Regions from separate parts of the Desulfosporosinus sp. FKA genome, predicted to be linked through region 1. Evidence: riboswitches for the same ligand, from Rfam matches in the RefSeq annotation. Region 1 holds a riboswitch; each other region holds the start of a gene.
The links. Region 1 has a riboswitch for FMN ahead of ribD (bifunctional diaminohydroxyphosphoribosylaminopyrimidine deaminase/5-amino-6-(5-phosphoribosylamino)uracil reductase RibD). Riboswitches for the same ligand answer to the same signal wherever they lie in the genome.

Region 2: another riboswitch for FMN. It lies ahead of B5771_RS20275 (FGGY family carbohydrate kinase); the one in region 1 lies ahead of ribD (bifunctional diaminohydroxyphosphoribosylaminopyrimidine deaminase/5-amino-6-(5-phosphoribosylamino)uracil reductase RibD).
Region 3: another riboswitch for FMN. It lies ahead of ribB (3,4-dihydroxy-2-butanone-4-phosphate synthase); the one in region 1 lies ahead of ribD (bifunctional diaminohydroxyphosphoribosylaminopyrimidine deaminase/5-amino-6-(5-phosphoribosylamino)uracil reductase RibD).

What each region holds. Positions count from the first base shown of each region.
Region 1 is NZ_NAHZ01000033.1:62,188-67,665, forward strand. Features, by position in the region: gene B5771_RS19620 (bifunctional 3,4-dihydroxy-2-butanone-4-phosphate synthase/GTP cyclohydrolase II) at 1-602, opposite strand, end outside; gene B5771_RS19625 (riboflavin synthase) at 645-1,295, opposite strand; gene ribD (bifunctional diaminohydroxyphosphoribosylaminopyrimidine deaminase/5-amino-6-(5-phosphoribosylamino)uracil reductase RibD) at 1,318-2,445, opposite strand; FMN riboswitch at 2,619-2,733, opposite strand; gene B5771_RS19635 (GNAT family protein) at 2,787-3,326, opposite strand; tRNA gene B5771_RS19640 (tRNA-Pro) at 3,612-3,688, opposite strand; gene B5771_RS19645 (DegV family protein) at 3,840-4,697, shown strand; gene B5771_RS19650 (P-loop NTPase) at 4,997-5,478, shown strand, end outside.
Region 2 is NZ_NAHZ01000033.1:195,468-200,945, forward strand. Features, by position in the region: gene B5771_RS20260 (NlpC/P60 family protein) at 1-616, shown strand, start outside; gene B5771_RS20265 (hypothetical protein) at 704-1,351, shown strand; gene B5771_RS20270 (YkgJ family cysteine cluster protein) at 1,398-2,126, shown strand; FMN riboswitch at 2,173-2,287, shown strand; gene B5771_RS20275 (FGGY family carbohydrate kinase) at 2,428-3,951, shown strand; gene B5771_RS20280 (hypothetical protein) at 4,136-4,678, shown strand; gene B5771_RS20285 (hypothetical protein) at 4,895-5,467, shown strand.
Region 3 is NZ_NAHZ01000034.1:498,993-504,470, forward strand. Features, by position in the region: gene B5771_RS23545 (SDR family oxidoreductase) at 1-342, opposite strand, end outside; gene B5771_RS23550 (TetR family transcriptional regulator) at 879-1,466, opposite strand; gene ribB (3,4-dihydroxy-2-butanone-4-phosphate synthase) at 1,738-2,385, opposite strand; FMN riboswitch at 2,485-2,630, opposite strand; gene B5771_RS23560 (FadR/GntR family transcriptional regulator) at 2,809-3,504, opposite strand; gene B5771_RS23565 (LUD domain-containing protein) at 3,583-4,611, opposite strand; gene B5771_RS23570 (LUD domain-containing protein) at 4,614-5,478, opposite strand, start outside.

The DNA.
Region 1 (5,478 bases):
GATTGACGTCGATATGCGATAAGGTCTTTAAGAGTAACAATTTTTAGGTTGTGTTTCTCTACAAAAAGTTGTAAATCGGGGACTCGAGCCATCGTTCCATTTTCGTTCATGATCTCACAGATAACCCCTGCAGGCTTTAATCCGGCAAGACGAGCTAAATCTACAGCACCTTCGGTATGGCCTGCCCGTACCAGTACTCCGCCTTTCTGAGCTTGAAGGGGGAAGATGTGGCCGGGACGATGCAAATCCTCTGGGGTACTGGCGGGATTCATAAGAACTTTTACGGTATGAGCACGTTCAAAGGCGGAAATTCCCGTTGAACTATCCGAGGCGTCCACGCTGACTGTAAAAGCAGTTCCATGAGGGTCAGTATTATGAGTAACCATGGGTTCAAGCTTTAAGGCTTGAATACGCTCCTTTGTCATAGGAACACAAATCAGACCTCGTCCGAAGGTTGCCATGAAATTGATGGCTTCGGGAGTTGCTAACTCAGCGGCCATAACTAAGTCCCCTTCGTTTTCCCGATCTTCATCGTCGACCATGACGATCATTTTTCCTTGAAGGATATCTTCTATGGCTTCTTCAATGGTATTAAATTGCATGACGGTCAACTCCTTTTTAATTTTATCCATTATTCTTAGACTCTAAGCAAAACCATTTTCCGCTAAAAATGTCATACTAATATCTTCCTTGGAATCTGCAGCTCGGTTGAGCCCCATAAAACGGGCAACATATTTTCCTATCAGGTCAGTTTCTAAATTAACCCTTGAGCCGATCTGTTTTAAGCCTAAAGTGGTTTCTTGGAAAGTGTGAGGAATAAGAGAAACTGAAAAGTAATCATGTTCTACATCGACAACGGTAAGTGAAATTCCGTCAATAGCAATGGATCCTTTGGGCAAAACGAAGGAAAGAAGAGTGGAAGGGGCAGTGATTTCGAGAAGTTTGGCAATACCCCAGGGCGTTATCTTACGAATTGAACCAACGCCGTCAACATGCCCGCTCACTAGATGTCCTCCCAAGCGGGTTTGGAGTTGGAGGGCCCGCTCTAAATTTACCCGGCTGCCGCTCTTCAAATCGCCAAGATTCGTTTTCGCTAGAGTTTCAGCCATTACATCGACGGTAAATTCGTCACTGTTTTGCTGAATCACTGTCAGGCAGACCCCATTGACAGCAATGCTGTCTCCCAATTGGGTTCTCTCAAGGACTTTTTTTCCCTGCAGCGTTAGTTTTCCGGAGTCTGGTAAGAGGCGAAGATCACGTACTATACCAAGTTCTTCAACAATTCCGGTAAACACTTGTATCCTCCTTTAAAGGCCGTTACTGGATAATTTCATGTGGCCTAAAATATCCTGTTACATGAATATCTCTAAAATTCATATCTGCCTGGAGGTCATAGAGCTCTATGGCATCTTTCATCAATTGAATGTTCAAGCCTGAAAGGGGAGAAGGCCCATTTCCTCCTACTAATTTAGGAGCGATAAAACATTCTAATTTGTCGACACACTCGTTTTCAATAAGAGCACCTGCTAAACGACCGCCGCCTTCAAGTAAGACACTGATCCATCCTCGGCAAACAAGATCTTTAAGCATTTGCTTAAGAGGGACATAACGTGAAGTATCGTATTGCCAGATTTCAACGTTCTTAAGCTTTTGCAATCGACTGAGCTTATCGACCGGCGCTGCCTTTGTTGTAGCAATAATACAAGGACTTTCGGCGGAGGAGGTGAGAACCTGAGAGTTTTCAGCTAAACGGCATCGGCCGTCAACAACAAGCCGAATAGGATCTCGTCCGCCTGATAAGCGGCAGGTTAGTGCGGGGTTGTCATGAATGATTGTTTCACTGCCAACAAGAATAACATCGTATTGATTACGTAATTGATGGACGTATTGGCGAGAGAGCTCGCTGCTCACCCAGCGAGAATCTCCGGTTCCGGTGGCAATTTTTCCGTCTAGAGTTAAGGCTGTCTTGTATAGGACGAAAGGCATAGTTGTGGTTATTGCTTTGCAAAATGCTTCATTTAAGGATGCAGCCTCATGGTGCAATACTCCCACGTCAACTTGAATCCCGGCTTTACGTAATCGTTGAATTCCGCGGCCTGCAACGAGAGGATTGGGGTCTTGCATAGCTACAACAACACGTTTGACGCCTGCCTTAATTAGAGCGTCAGAGCAGGGCGGGGTTCGGCCGAAATGTGAGCAAGGTTCTAAAGTAACATAAGCTGTTGCATCCTTGGCTTGATCTTGAGCTTCTGACAAGGCATGGACTTCAGCATGAGGAGTTCCGGCTTTTTGATGGTAACCGCGCCCGATGATTTGATTATTTTTGACGAGAATACACCCGACCATTGGGTTTGGACTAGTTCTCCCCCAGGCCTGACCTGCCAGTTTAATGGCTTTAGACATAAAAGTTTCGTCCGTTGATTTTTGAAAAGTTTCCCGCTGCATATAATTCCTTTCTGAAACTTTTTTAAGATAGTTTCCCCCAAAAATCGTAAATACCATAAAGGAGCAAAGCCAATAATTAGGAAATAAAAATAGGAAATAAAAAAACACTCGCTATCCTCGAGTGTTGAGCTAAAAGTCATAGTAAAAAAGCGTATAAAAAGACGCATTTTAATCTATTCCTCTTCTCATCCAGACTTTACTGTCGGCTCCGGAATTAAACCGGATCTGCCAAAAAGGCTCGCGGGCTGTACCGCCGATAGGGAATTTCACCCAACCCCAGAGGATAGTTTATTATTAAATTTGATTATAGTGTACTCCAGGTCCAGCAATTTGGCAACCTATTATTTTCCGTGAAGGATCAAAAATTCATCGCGCAATAATCCCATAAGGACAGCATCATGATAAGTTCCCAGTACATAGCGTGCCTCTCGCTGGCGTCCTTCGATTTTAAAGCCAACTTTTTCGTAGGCTCTGATTGCCCGAAGGTTTTCGTCCCAAGTATCCAATGAAATCCTATGAAAGTTCCATTGAGTAAAGAGAAAGCGAACAAAGGTTATAATAGCATCTGTTCCGTAGCCTTTACCCCAATATGATTTATCACCAATAACAATAAACAGGGTTGCCGAACGACCTGGAACATTGACTTCTTTAAAACCAATGGTACCAATTATCAAGTTCTTCTCATTCAATATTGCGTACCGGTAAACGTCAGAAGGGCCGTCGAGATACTTTTCCATGATTTGATCTTTGGAATAAAGAGTATTTAGCGGCCAAGCTCCACTTGACCAATAATTAATTTCCTCATCGTTTAACCATTGGCAGATAATATCAATGTCATCCTCTTCAATAGGGCGAATCTTTATTTTATTTCCCTCTAACATGCTAGGCTCCTTCTCAGCGTTTTATCTTTAGATTATAGTGCATCTGATTTATAACCTATTGTAGCACCTAATCGAAACAATAAAAAATATTTAAGTGTTCATCTTTAGCTGAACGAGTTCACTATTGGACGAGATAGTAATAGACCAATTTCCTTTATTTCATAATAAAGGAAATTGGTGTTTACATAATTAACCATTAGGGATTAAAATAATTGCTAAAGATATGGATTATTTCTCTTCAAAAAATAAAAAGATCTCCAAAACTGGAGATCCTCTAATACTAGATGGTCGGGGCGACGGGATTCGAACCCACGGCCTCTTGGTCCCGAACCAAGCGCGCTACCAAACTGCGCTACGCCCCGCAATTCGTTTATCAGAACGAATACTATAATAACAAACCCCTTTGATCCTGTCAACATTATTTGTACAGAGTTAGAAATATTAATTGGTAAGGAGATAAAAAGGCAGTTCTGATGGGATAAACCAGGCATAAATCTTGAGGAGAGAAGAAACTTGAGAAAAACAGGAATTGTGATGGATTCAACAGGATATTTAACGAATGATATAGTGAAGCAATTCCAGATTACAATCGTTCCCCTTTCAGTGATCATCGGCACCGAGACTTTTTCGGAAACAGAATTATCGAATGAGCAATATTTCGAAAAGCTTAATCATATTAATAGTTTATCAACAACTTCCCAACCATCGGTTGGAGCTTTTCTTGAAGCCTATGAATCCTTGTTTTCACAAGGCGTAGAAAAAATAATTAGTCTTCATCTTTCGAGTGCCATAAGCGGAACTTTAAGATCTGCCCAAATGGCAATTGAGCTTGCTTCCAGCAAAAAAATATACCTTTTTGATTCTCAGTCTTCGGCCTTAGGGCTCGGAGTTTTGGCCTGGGCGGCAGCAGAATGGGCAGAGAATAGATTAGATGCTGCGGAAATTATGCATAACCTTAAGTCACTAAAAGAACAAACGGAGCTTTATTTTATTGTTAATACACTGGAGAATCTGCGGCGAGGCGGACGAATCGGGGGAGCAGCTGCCTTGATCGGTACTTTACTTCAAATCAAACCTATTCTCTATTTTAATCAACAGGGCCAGATCGATGTTTTTGATAAAGTTCGTTCCCGGTCAAGGGCTTGGCAGCGAGTTCTCGATGAATTAACGAGAGCGATGTTGAGCGGAAAACGCTTTCGAATATGTGTTATGCATGTCAATATTCCAAAAGAAGGGGAAGAGCTTATGGAGGAACTTAAATCGCGCTATCCTGAACATGAAGTAAGATTGTTTGAAGCAGGTGCTGTCATTGCAACTCATGTCGGAACAGGTGCCTTTGGCCTGGTATTTCATCCTTGGCCAATAGAATGAACTGGAATTTCCAGGAACTCCAACCAGTAAATAATGATCGCTATTACTCAAGAACATGCAAACTGAACTATATAATTAATTTCGCAAATAATAAAGTGTAGGCAGCTGTTAACAGAATTTTATACAATATACAGAATATTATAATAAATAACGATAATTTTCTCAATAAAAAAAGTAAAAATATTAAAATAAATTCAGAATGTTTGCAGGATTAACCAAAGAAAAAAAGAATATAACTATATACCCAAAGCTTGTTCCAGGAAATGGTTGCATATAGCAGCTAAAGGAGTGGTAGACAGATGAAAATCGCAATCTCCGGTAAAGGTGGAGTTGGGAAAACCACCTTTACTGCAAATTTTGCCCGTTGGTTAGTGGAAAAGGGTATTACCGTATTAGCAGTTGACGCAGACCCCGATGCAAGCTTGGGGACGGTATTGGGATTTCCCGATGAGGTACTGGCAAATTTAAAAGCTATTGTTGATATGAAGGAACTTATAGAAGAGCGTATGGGGGGGACTGGCGCCTTTTATCCGCTAAATCCTAATGTCGACGATATCTTAGATGATTACAGTGTCTCTCTTGGACAACTTCGCTTTTTTCGAATGGGGAATATAAAAGGCGGCGGAACTTCTTGCTATTGTAAGGAAAACAGTTTTCTGCAAGCTTTGGTCAATTCTCTTATTCTTGGAGAAAAAGATACAGTAATTCTTGATATGGGTGCAGGAATAGAACAATTAACACGAGGAACAGCCTTAGGTGTTGATGTTCTGGTAATTGTTAC
Region 2 (5,478 bases), 130 kb from region 1:
AACACAGCAACAGCTCTTATCTACCCAGCAAAATCTCCTTGCTCAAGTAAATTCTCAAGAGAAAACAACAATACTTTCTTCAATAGAAGTACAATCCAATATCGATGAATTGGCTCAAGAACAATCCTTAGAAACCTCATTAGCTGCAGCCGGGCGTGCGGACGGCATAAATCCAAGTGATGCTGCTGACGCTGATCTTTTAAATAGCAAAAACAAGCAGTTAGTGTCTATTCCTTATAATTTTCAGTCTATCTTAGCCTATGCTGAACAATATTTGGGAACGCCTTATGTTTGGGGCGGAACTACTTCAAGCCCCGGTTTTGATTGTTCAGGATTTGTTCAGTATGTATATGGGCATTTTGGAGTTAAATTAAATCGCGTGTCTCAAGATCAGTTTAAGGAGGGCATAGGAATTCCTGAAACGGATCTAAAACCCGGTGATCTCCTTTTCTTCAGCACTTATGAAGCTGGTGCATCTCATGTAGGGATTTATATTGGAAACAATATGATGATTGATTCTGAAGCATACGGCGTTTGTTTTGATAATATAACGAATTCTTACTGGGCTTCACGCTATTTGGGTGCCAGGCGTGTGGCTTTTCTAGAAAAACTCTAACGCGGCTATTAAAACGGATGATCTTTACGGTATAATTACTATAATGGCCTTCATCTCCTCACCAAATTCTATTTTCTGGAGGAATCTATGATAAATCGATCAATTGCTGACGAAAATATTTTTAAAATACAGGAAGAAGATACTCAAAATAGTTTTTATGGCTGCAATCAAGAGTGGTATACTACGATGTGGCAGCGCCGAGCCGGATGCGGACCGACGGTTGCAACGAATATTGTGTATTACCTCAACTGTACGCGAAAGAGCTCGATATCGGATAAGCGGCTATGGACAAAGCGCAAGGCCTTATTATTAATGGAAGAAGTTTATCAATATGTGAAACCAACAATGCGTGGAATTCCAACGACAAAACTTTTCGGCGATGATGTCCTGAAATATGCAGAAGCAATGAAACGAACTATACAACTTGAAATTTTAGATGTACCTAAAGGCCGAAAATCTCGTCCCTTATTTCAGCAACTTTTGACGTTTTTAGATCAAGCATTGGGCAATGACAGACCTGTAGCTTTTCTAAATTTAGATAATGGAGAAGAAAAACGATTGGATTCTTGGCACTGGGTAACCATCATTTCAATGTTGTACGCCGAAGAAGACAGCAGAGCAACGATAAGAATTTTGGATGGCGGGTATATAAAAGAAATTGATTTAGGGCAATGGTTTCAGACAACTGCATTGGGCGGTGGGTTTGTAAGTTTTGATTACGTTGATGAGAACTGAATACTGGCTATACAACGACAAGGAGTGGAAGGAGACTTAGTTAATTATGGATCAGCGAAAGTTAGTTTTGAATGAGGACAGTGAGTTTAATTTTCTTTGTCATGACGGTCTCGATTGTTTTAAAAAATGCTGCCGCGACATTAATATTTATCTCACACCTTATGATGTCCTCAGAATGAAGAATTTGCTCGGTATTTCTTCAGAAGAATTCCTGGATAAATACACTCTAAACGTGCAATTGCCCACCGGTTTTTCTATAGTTCAGATTAAGATGTCTGAGGAGGATAATTTAACATGTCCTTTCATTACCCCAAAAGGGTGTCGGGTTTATAAAGAACGGCCCTGGTCTTGCCGTATTGCGCCGGTGGACATGCTGGGGGGAGGAAAATACTCCTTTATTTTTGAATCTTCCCGTTGCCATGGGTTGAATGAGAAAAAAAGCCAAACTATTAAAGAGTGGATTTCTGACCAGGGGTTAGAAATTTACGAAGAAATGGAACAAGGGTTTAGTCAAATCCCCAGTTATTTAAAACTTACAGGTGAGCTTGAAATTGATAATAAGATGATTAAGTTATTCTTCTTAGCTTGTTACGATTTGGATAACTTCAAAAGCTATTTAAGGCATAATACTTCCTTGCTCGAAAAAATGGATGTAACTGCGGAACGATTTGAAGAGATAAGGCATGATGATGTTCAGTTAATGAAATTTGGTTTTCAAGTGCTTTCTTTAGGTACTGAGTGCTTAAAAGATCTGATATCTGGGGAATTGGCTTAAATTGACAAAGTGAAGCAATGGTGTTACTTTATTAATAAGTTAATATAATCATCCTTCAGGGTTGGGTGAAATTCCCTATCGGCGGTAAAGCCCGCGAGCCGTAAAGCAGATTCGGTTGAATTCCGAAGCCGACAGTATAGTCTGGATGAGAGAAGGTGATGTTCATATACATAATCGCTATTATGTATTAAGTTTGTCTTGTCAAAATCTCTTAAGGATGCTTAAGAGATTTTTTTATCCTGTGGTTTATCAGTGGGGGTGGGTCCCTCGAGTTCACTAGCGTTCATAAACATTAAAGGAGATGTATACTTTGGAAAGCTGCTATCTTAGTTTTGATGCGGGATCACAAAGCGTAAAAGTGGCTGTTTATACTGAAACTATGCACTGTGTCGCAAAAGCATCCAATCAGACAACGATGAGCTGCCCCCAGCCGGGATGGGTGGATATGGATGCTGAAGAATACTTATCCTTGACTAAATTGGGAATTAAACAATGTATTGAGCAATTGCAAACTAAGGGCATTGACCCTAGTCTAATTAAAGCCATTATGGGTGACGGAATTATTTGTGGAATTGTTGGGGTTGACGAGAGAGGGAAGGCGATTACTCCTTACATTAATTATTTGGATTCTAGGACTCAAAGCGATGTGGAAACTTTAAATCAATTGGATCTGGATATTTGGGGCAAAGAGACCGGCAATGCTGAACCATCTTGTATGTTTCCCGCTTTGCATGCCAGGTGGCTGTTAGCTAATAATAAAGCGTTTCAAGAAAGGGGCAAAAAGTTTGTCCACAATGCTCCTTACATTCTTATGAATTTGGCCGGTTTAGACAGCCGTGATGCTTTTATTGATTGGGGAACAATGTCGGGCTGGGGTCTTGGTTACCGAATTTATGATAAAGAATGGTCCGATGAACAACTAGCTCTTTTAAAGATTGATAAAGCATATCTGCCGAAGATTGTAAAACCTTGGGATATTATTGGTGCCTTATCGGAAGAGACAGCACAAGAAACTGGATGTCCAGCAGGTATCCCGATTTGTGCCGGAGCAGGAGATACGATGCAGTCCATGTTAGGAAGTGGAATTGTTGAAGCGAATAAGGCTGTTGACGTGGCAGGAACATGTGCTATGTTTTGTGTTTCTACCACTGGAATAATCCCGGAATTAAGTAAAAAAGGAAGCGGTTTGATTTTTAATAGCGGAACATTGAAAGATACCTATTTTTATTGGGGATTTGTTAGAACTGGAGGTTTAGCCTTGCGCTGGTTTAAGGATAATCTTTGTCAAAAGGCTGAAGATGATAAATATTATCAATCGCTAAGCCAAAAAGCGGAAAAAATTCCGCCTGGATGTAATGAGGTGATGTTTTTACCATACTTAACCGGCGGATACGGTGAATGGGCTAATATTAAAGGTTGTTTTTTAAACATGAATTTAGATACGGACCAATTTGTTTTATGGCGAGCTGTTTTAGAGGCAATTGCTTATGATTATATGGAAATTACAGATACTTACAGAAATGCCGGAATTGATATTAACAGAATAACTATTACAGAGGGCGGGAGCAGAGATAATCTGTGGAATCAGATTAAGGCCGATGTTATGCAAAGTGAAGCTATTACGTTAGAAATTTCTGGTGGCGCCGTACTGACAAATTGTCTACTTGCGGCTTATGCGACAGGAACGATCGAGGACTTGCCAACGACACTTGTTAAGAACATAAAAATATCTAATCGATATAGTCCAAATTGCAGCAATTCAACAATCTATCGAAATCGCTATAGACAGCAAAGAGATATATTAAGAAAGTTAGCTAACAGTTGATAAGAGAGCCCAAAACAATCCTACATACCGGAAAATAATAAGAACAGTCGGAATTACCTCTCTTTATAGTAAAAGAGAGGTAATTTGTTGTTATCTTACTTGGTGACAAACGGTTATAACTTGAATATCTTGTATTGTACCACAATTTACCATATTACAAGAATGGAATGAGGGTGAAGCACCAATGCCGTTAGGTAAAATGAATATATTTGGGAATCAACAAGTTCAAATGATGCCTCAAGGAACTCAAGGCTACCAAATGCCGAATGGTTCAGGGCAATTTGACCGGACACCATTATTAGGCCGAGGACTGCAAAGATTTGCACCTAAGTTCGGGCTTCCGGGTGGTTTGCTTATGCCACCAGGATTTTCCCAGCCAACAAATAACTTTGGAGGCGGTCAGGCTGGAACTATGCCAGGCGGGATGATGGGAGGAAATGCAAATTGGGGTCCTGGTCCACAAGCTGGAGGGCAGGGGTACGCTGCTCCCGGTTATCCGCCGCAAGGTTTCCAGCAAAATCAGGCGCTCCAGCAACCAATGATGCCGCAATCCCAAGGGTATCAACCACAAGGGTATCCGCCCCAAAGTTATCCAACCCAGGGATATCCAAATCAGATGATTAATCAAGGGTACGGAGGGCAGATGCCTGTTCAGCCTGCCTGGGAAAGCCCCAAAAAAGGCGGAATCAAAGGATTTATCAGTAATCTTCTGTCAAAAAAGAAATAATTAATGATTTATGGCAGCTCCTTAAGATTAAGAAGCATTAAGGCTATTTTCGCTTATGGTGGAGTGCGATAGCCTTCTTGTTATTTTTAAGAACAAGTTGAATACTTAACAGCCGCTGAAAAGAACATTGACCAAAGGGCGAGTATCCGAATTCTTTCATGATTCATAAACTACTTTAAGTGTGAGTTTATGAGGACCGTGAAAGAGGGAGATCAAATGAAGACGGAAGTTTTAAAAAAGGTCTTGACAGATATTCTGGGATCTCTGATCGCTCAGGATAAGACCATTGATAATAATACCAGGCCGGATGATAACCATAACGTTGTGAAGATTGAGGATACCGAAGAGATGCTGGTGATAAAGAGAGTATGTCACGATTTCGCCAAAGCCTTAACCGAGCGCAATTATGAATCTTTAGATGGAAGGGCCGAATATCATCTATATACAGTAGACCATCTTATTAAACTGGTTAAGAACAATGATGAAGAAAACACCATCAAAATTCTTACAGACAATAAGATTAAATCTAAATATGAAGATTGTGAGTTTCTCTCAATTACTTTGAGCGAGAATCAGGAGGAAGCAGAGGTGGTTTATAACGTAAAAACGTGTGTGATCAGTGCTGAAGACAAATACTTTAAAGAACTAAACAAAAAGAACAATAAGAAAAATAGAATTGTGAGAGGTACACCTTTCAGCACTGCCTATACTCTGTTAATAAAAAAAGAGAAGGGAACCTGGAAAGTGGATAATTTTGAAGCTTCAGAGGAAAATATAAAAATGGAATAGGAATTATTCGT
Region 3 (5,478 bases), on a different contig from region 1:
ATCCCCATTGGCATGAGCAGTGGTCATAAAAGGTTTTCCAGTATCTACAAGGGTTTCACCTATTGCGTTAATTACATTTAAATCAATAGCAAGGGATCCTGCAAAATCTGAAAAATCATGTCGGAAAGCCATATGAATAACACCTTCTGCCATGGAGGCTCCTTTACAAAGATATTCCGTATCTTCCAGTGTCCCCTTCAGTGCTTCCGCTCCAACATTTTCTAATTTTTTGGCACCCTCTTCCGAACGTGTTAAACCAATCACTTTATGTCCAGCCTGAATCAGTTCTTGTACAACCGCCGAACCGATATAACCTGTTGCTCCAGTGACAAAAATACGCATAATAAAATCCTCCTAATAAATTAAATAGTAACATTACCTTATACGGAATTGGAAGAATGTATACAATCTTCGCTGTCTAATTGAGACTAAACATATTCGTAAATTTTGTCGGATCAACCTGTAATAAATCCATATTAACTCCCCTCATTGATTACAAGTTTAATGTTTTAATATTTGTAACCTTAAAACGAATTATATCATTATGAGTAGATAATTACAATACAATAAATATGTAACTTGTAATAAATTTATATTTATCCTGTTTTTTTAAGGAAGCCCCGCTGTTCAGCTTTAGCTGAACGAGTTCACTTTCAAGTTTAATGACTATTATATTTGATGACTGCAGCGGTGAAAGAACGTGTTATAAATGTTCGCTGCTTTCAGCTTGACCATGCTTTTGCAAAAAATGCGAAAAGTCCCGGCATACAATAACGCCCTCAACAATTCCTATTTGGAACGTCAAGGGCTTAAAAGTTTACTTTATCGTATTTGGAGTTTTGTAAGAGGAGAAGGTTGATCGGCCTCACCTACTCGATTCAGTTTTTGGGATTTTTAAGTCCTCTTATTAGAAGATTTACCACAGATTCTATGTTTTGTTTTCGCTCAGGATCTGCGAATGAGTTTGGGTGGATAAAAACACTGGTTGCAAGATATACGGATCTTGCCGCTTGATAAGGAAATTCTATGAAAAATATACCTTCTGTAATTCCTTGTTCTATAACCTCCTTGATTTGATTAATTCCGTCTTCTATACCCTTTTCAATTACTTGCATTGAGTTTTGAGCCAGTTTAATGTAATTGGCAAACATTTCTGGATCATTAATGGCACTGCGACGTTTAGCTTCCGCAAAGTCTTCCAGTAAATGAAAAAGCTTAATATCAGCAGGACTATCTTCTTTTAAAATACTTTTTGAAGGAGCATGCAAATTTGCAAGCCAGCGTTCTGTAACAGCATTCCAAAGGGCAGCTTTACCATTATAATATCTATAAATGGCAGCATGACTGACTTTTAATAATTTTGCCACGTCTGTGATATTCGCTTTATCTGGTCCAAAACGGCGAATGACCTCTTCAGTGGCATTGAGAATTATTTCTTTATCTAATGAGATCTTATCCAATGTCATCACCGATTTCTCTTTTAATAGTAAGTATGATCATATCACGATTGGTTTTATGTTTCAAGTTACAATAATCGTAATTTTGTCCAAAGCAGAATTTTTTATGTCCCTGCTTCGGGAAAACATTATCCACAGATTTACCAATAACTATTTGTAAGTCTTCAATTGAGTTTATAGTTAAGAACTTTATATTCCCACGTTTCCTAGTCTACATTGCCAGTAAATATGATAACCGGCTTTTAAGCAAATACTCAATAAGCCGGTTAAAGAAATTCAATTAAATTATATGATACTGTTTACGGTAATCTATCAAGTCCTCGATCGTTACCACAGGTACATTATTTTTTTCAGCGAAGGCCACGATTTCTGGTAAGCGAGCCATAGTTCCGTCTGGATTTGTAAGTTCACATAATACGCCACAGGGTTTCAAACCTGCTAAACGCATTAAATCGATGTTAGCTTCTGTATGACCCGGCCGTTCTAAGACACCACCAGGACATGCTCTTAAAGGAAAAACATGACCGGGGCGATGAAGATCTTGAGGTTTTGCCTCTTCTGCCGTAGCGGCTTTGACAGTAGTAACTCGGTCAGCCGCAGAAACACCTGTTGTAACTCCATTTGCTGCTTCAATCGATACGGTAAAAGCAGTTTGAAATCTGCTTGTATTGTTTTCCACCATCATAGGCAACGACAACTCGTTTACCTTTTCATCCGTCAAACATAAACATACGATTCCACTACATTCCTGAATAAGCATTGCCATCTGTGCTACTGTTAAAAATTGAGCCGAGAACATTAGATCTCCTTCATTTTCCCGATGTTCATCATCAGTAACTAATACCCCCTGCCCGTTCCTCAAAGAGTCTAACGCTTTTTCCACCCTTTCAAACGAGCTTCCAAATGTAGATAAATAGGATTGATTCATGGTAAATCCCCCTTTAAATATTGACTTACCAGAATCAGGGCGAACCAACAGACAGCCTCCCTAATATTAGATCGCTTGAATTAAAAAATTTGGCACACCTGTATATCTCTTTCATCCGGACTATTACCGTCGGCCCTGGCCTCTCACCAGATCTGCTGACCTTCTTAAAATTAAGAAGCGCTCGCGGGCTCCCCAGAAACTGGGATACCGCCGGTGGGGAATTTCACCCCGCCCTGAGACTAAGTCAATTTATTATAACAATTCTATCAGCTATTGTGAACTGTAAGCGATGGAAAATACCTTAAGATCGGCGGCATATCGTACAATGCAGCATTCCTTAAGTTTCGTCCGTCGTAGAGCTTCGTGTTTGAAATTCCACCATTCTAGTTAATTGAGGTCCACCATTCGAGAGTGATGGACGCGTTATGCAAGCTCTTTCCTTGCTTCCTCTAAATGCCTCCGCATAAGGCTCTGCGCTTTTCCTGAATCATGACGCGAAATCGCCTCATAAATCGCAACATGCTCCCGAACAGTACGAAGTCCACCTACATCATGACTAAAACGAAGCGGCCCAGTCCTTTTAATTAACTCAAAAATATGTACAACCAATGTTTGAAGAAGCCGATTCATAAGAGTGTTCTGAGAAGCTTGAGCAACCATATAATGAAATCGCATATCCGCCTTAGCATAAGCATCTAAGTCATGATGTTCTCTTTGCATATCCTTAAGTGCATGCGCAATCCAACGCAAGCTTTCCTCACTCGCCCGCTCTGCAGCTAAGCGAGCACATTCTGCCTCGAGGGTAATACGTATTTCCCACAGTTCATCAAGGCGGGTTGGTTCGACAGATAAGGCTAAAGCTAAGGGGTTAATCACATAGTCCAGCTGAACATCCCGAATAAACGTTCCGCCCCCCGGTTTAATTTCTACCAAGCCTAAAAGTTCCATAGTTCGTAAAGCCTCGCGCAGTGTTGTGCGGCTTACGCCCAATTCTGCAGCCATCTCCCGTTCTCCCATCAAACGATCGCCGGGACTCAACTTTCCTTCGATAATTAGATTATTAATTTGTTTTAGTACCTCTTGATACGTCCGGCGCGGCTTAACCTTTTCAAATTGCATGAAGATCCTCCATAACACCAGGAATTTTTATTTCCATCTCGCTTTCATTCTCCCAATACTTTTAAGCATATTTTATTTCTAAACCTGAATACTGACCGGACATAGTTCATTGCATTTCCGGCAATCTCCACAATCTGTAGTTTCTGTTGTATGCACCCCCTCTAAAAAGACTGTCAGAACGTTCACCCTTTTACCCGTATAACGATAACCCCTTTCCAGTCCTTCCGTCAGATATTTGGGACAATTAACCAAACAGCTTCCACAGTGTAAACATTTCAGCAAATCCCCCTCCCCGCCTTCTGCTGCTGCCAAACGACCATTATCAATTAAAATGACATAGACTTCTTTAGGGCCATGCATACCTTGGACCATTTTAAATTCGATATCAGCTGTCCGACTGGGACCATTGATAAAGGAGATATAACGAAGCATATCTTTTCCTAACCCATAAATACTCATTGTCCGACAAACTGTTAAAGCATCCTCAAGGGTTGGAACGATCTTATCCATACCGGCAAGCACTATATGGTTATAGGGAAGATTTGAGGTGAATCTGACGTTCCCTTCACTTTCTAAAAGGGTAATCGTTCCATTTTGTTCCACGATTGCCTCAGCACCTGTGATTCCATATTCCAAATTGGCTACAGTGCGTTTGATTTCATCTTTTACTTGAGCAACCATTGCTTGGTCAGTTATCTCTTTATTCAACGTTGCAATCCAGGGATGAACATCAATTTCCGTACCGGCTAATCGTTCTCCGAGGTCAGTATTCTTGACCTCCACACCGTTTGCTTTTAGGAAATCTCTCAAACCGATCTCCGCAAAAATTGGATTCTTACTTATGGCGACCTGCTTATTACCAGCAAGAATTTTTAAAACCTGTTGTTGGGCGTTTGCTGAATCAGCCGCAACAATAACATGGCATCCTTTATTTCCCAAAGATGAAATTGCCTTCTCTACATGTTCTTTAAGCTTCTTGGCAACCTCTGATTTAATTTCATTAACTTGAGAGGCAAGCCTGGGATATTTTTGAATAAGACTTTTTCGATTGGAGTCAATGTTATTTAAAATTCTTTGAGCCTTTACTGTTGTTTTTGCCTCACTCATCTTTACGGCCTCCTTCCATAAGCTTGACTTAATAACTGTACCGTATGGAGCACTTTTTGCTTCATGTTGTTCTGGGATATTCCATCCCGAAAATGCACCATACATCCCGGACAACTGGTAGCCAATATCGTTGCTTGAGTATCAGCAATAGTCCGTAGTTTTCCTTCATTGATGCGATGTGAAAGTTCGTAGAAACTTAAACTAAATGACCCGCCAAAACCACAACAAGTATCAGCATCTTTCATTTCCGCATAGTCCAAACCCGGAATTTGCTGCAATAAATTGCGTGGTTCTTCTTTCACGCCCATACTCCGTGCCAGATGACAGGGATCATGATAGGTTACTTTTTCACTTACTTTTTTATCTGGAGCTTTTAATTGAATATCGTGAAAGAGAAATTCGTTAATATCTCGGACACTCTCAGCAAGTTTTTTCACTTTCTGCTGAATCTCCGGCGCATCCTCAGCAAAAAGCTTAGGGTACTCTTCTTTAAAGGCCACCGCACAGCTTGGACAAACGAAAACCAAAGCATCCATCTCAAATTTGCTGTACATTTCAATGTTTTTAATGGCCATCGCTTTGGCATGAGCCATATCCCCGCTGACAATACTGGGAATTCCGCAGCACACATCTTCTTGAGCGAGCTTAACGGCTACATTGTTTTCTGCCATAACATGTAAAAGCGCCTCTCCCAAATCCGTCTCGGAATAATTAACCACACACCCGGGAAAAAAGCCTACCGTTTTAAGGGGATGAGCAATCGTTTTGGGTTTAGCCTTCGTCAAAAAGGACTTTCCTGTCAATTTGGGAATAACTCGTTCTTTAGGCATGCCTAAGGAACTCAAGGGTAAACGAGAACTCATTCCC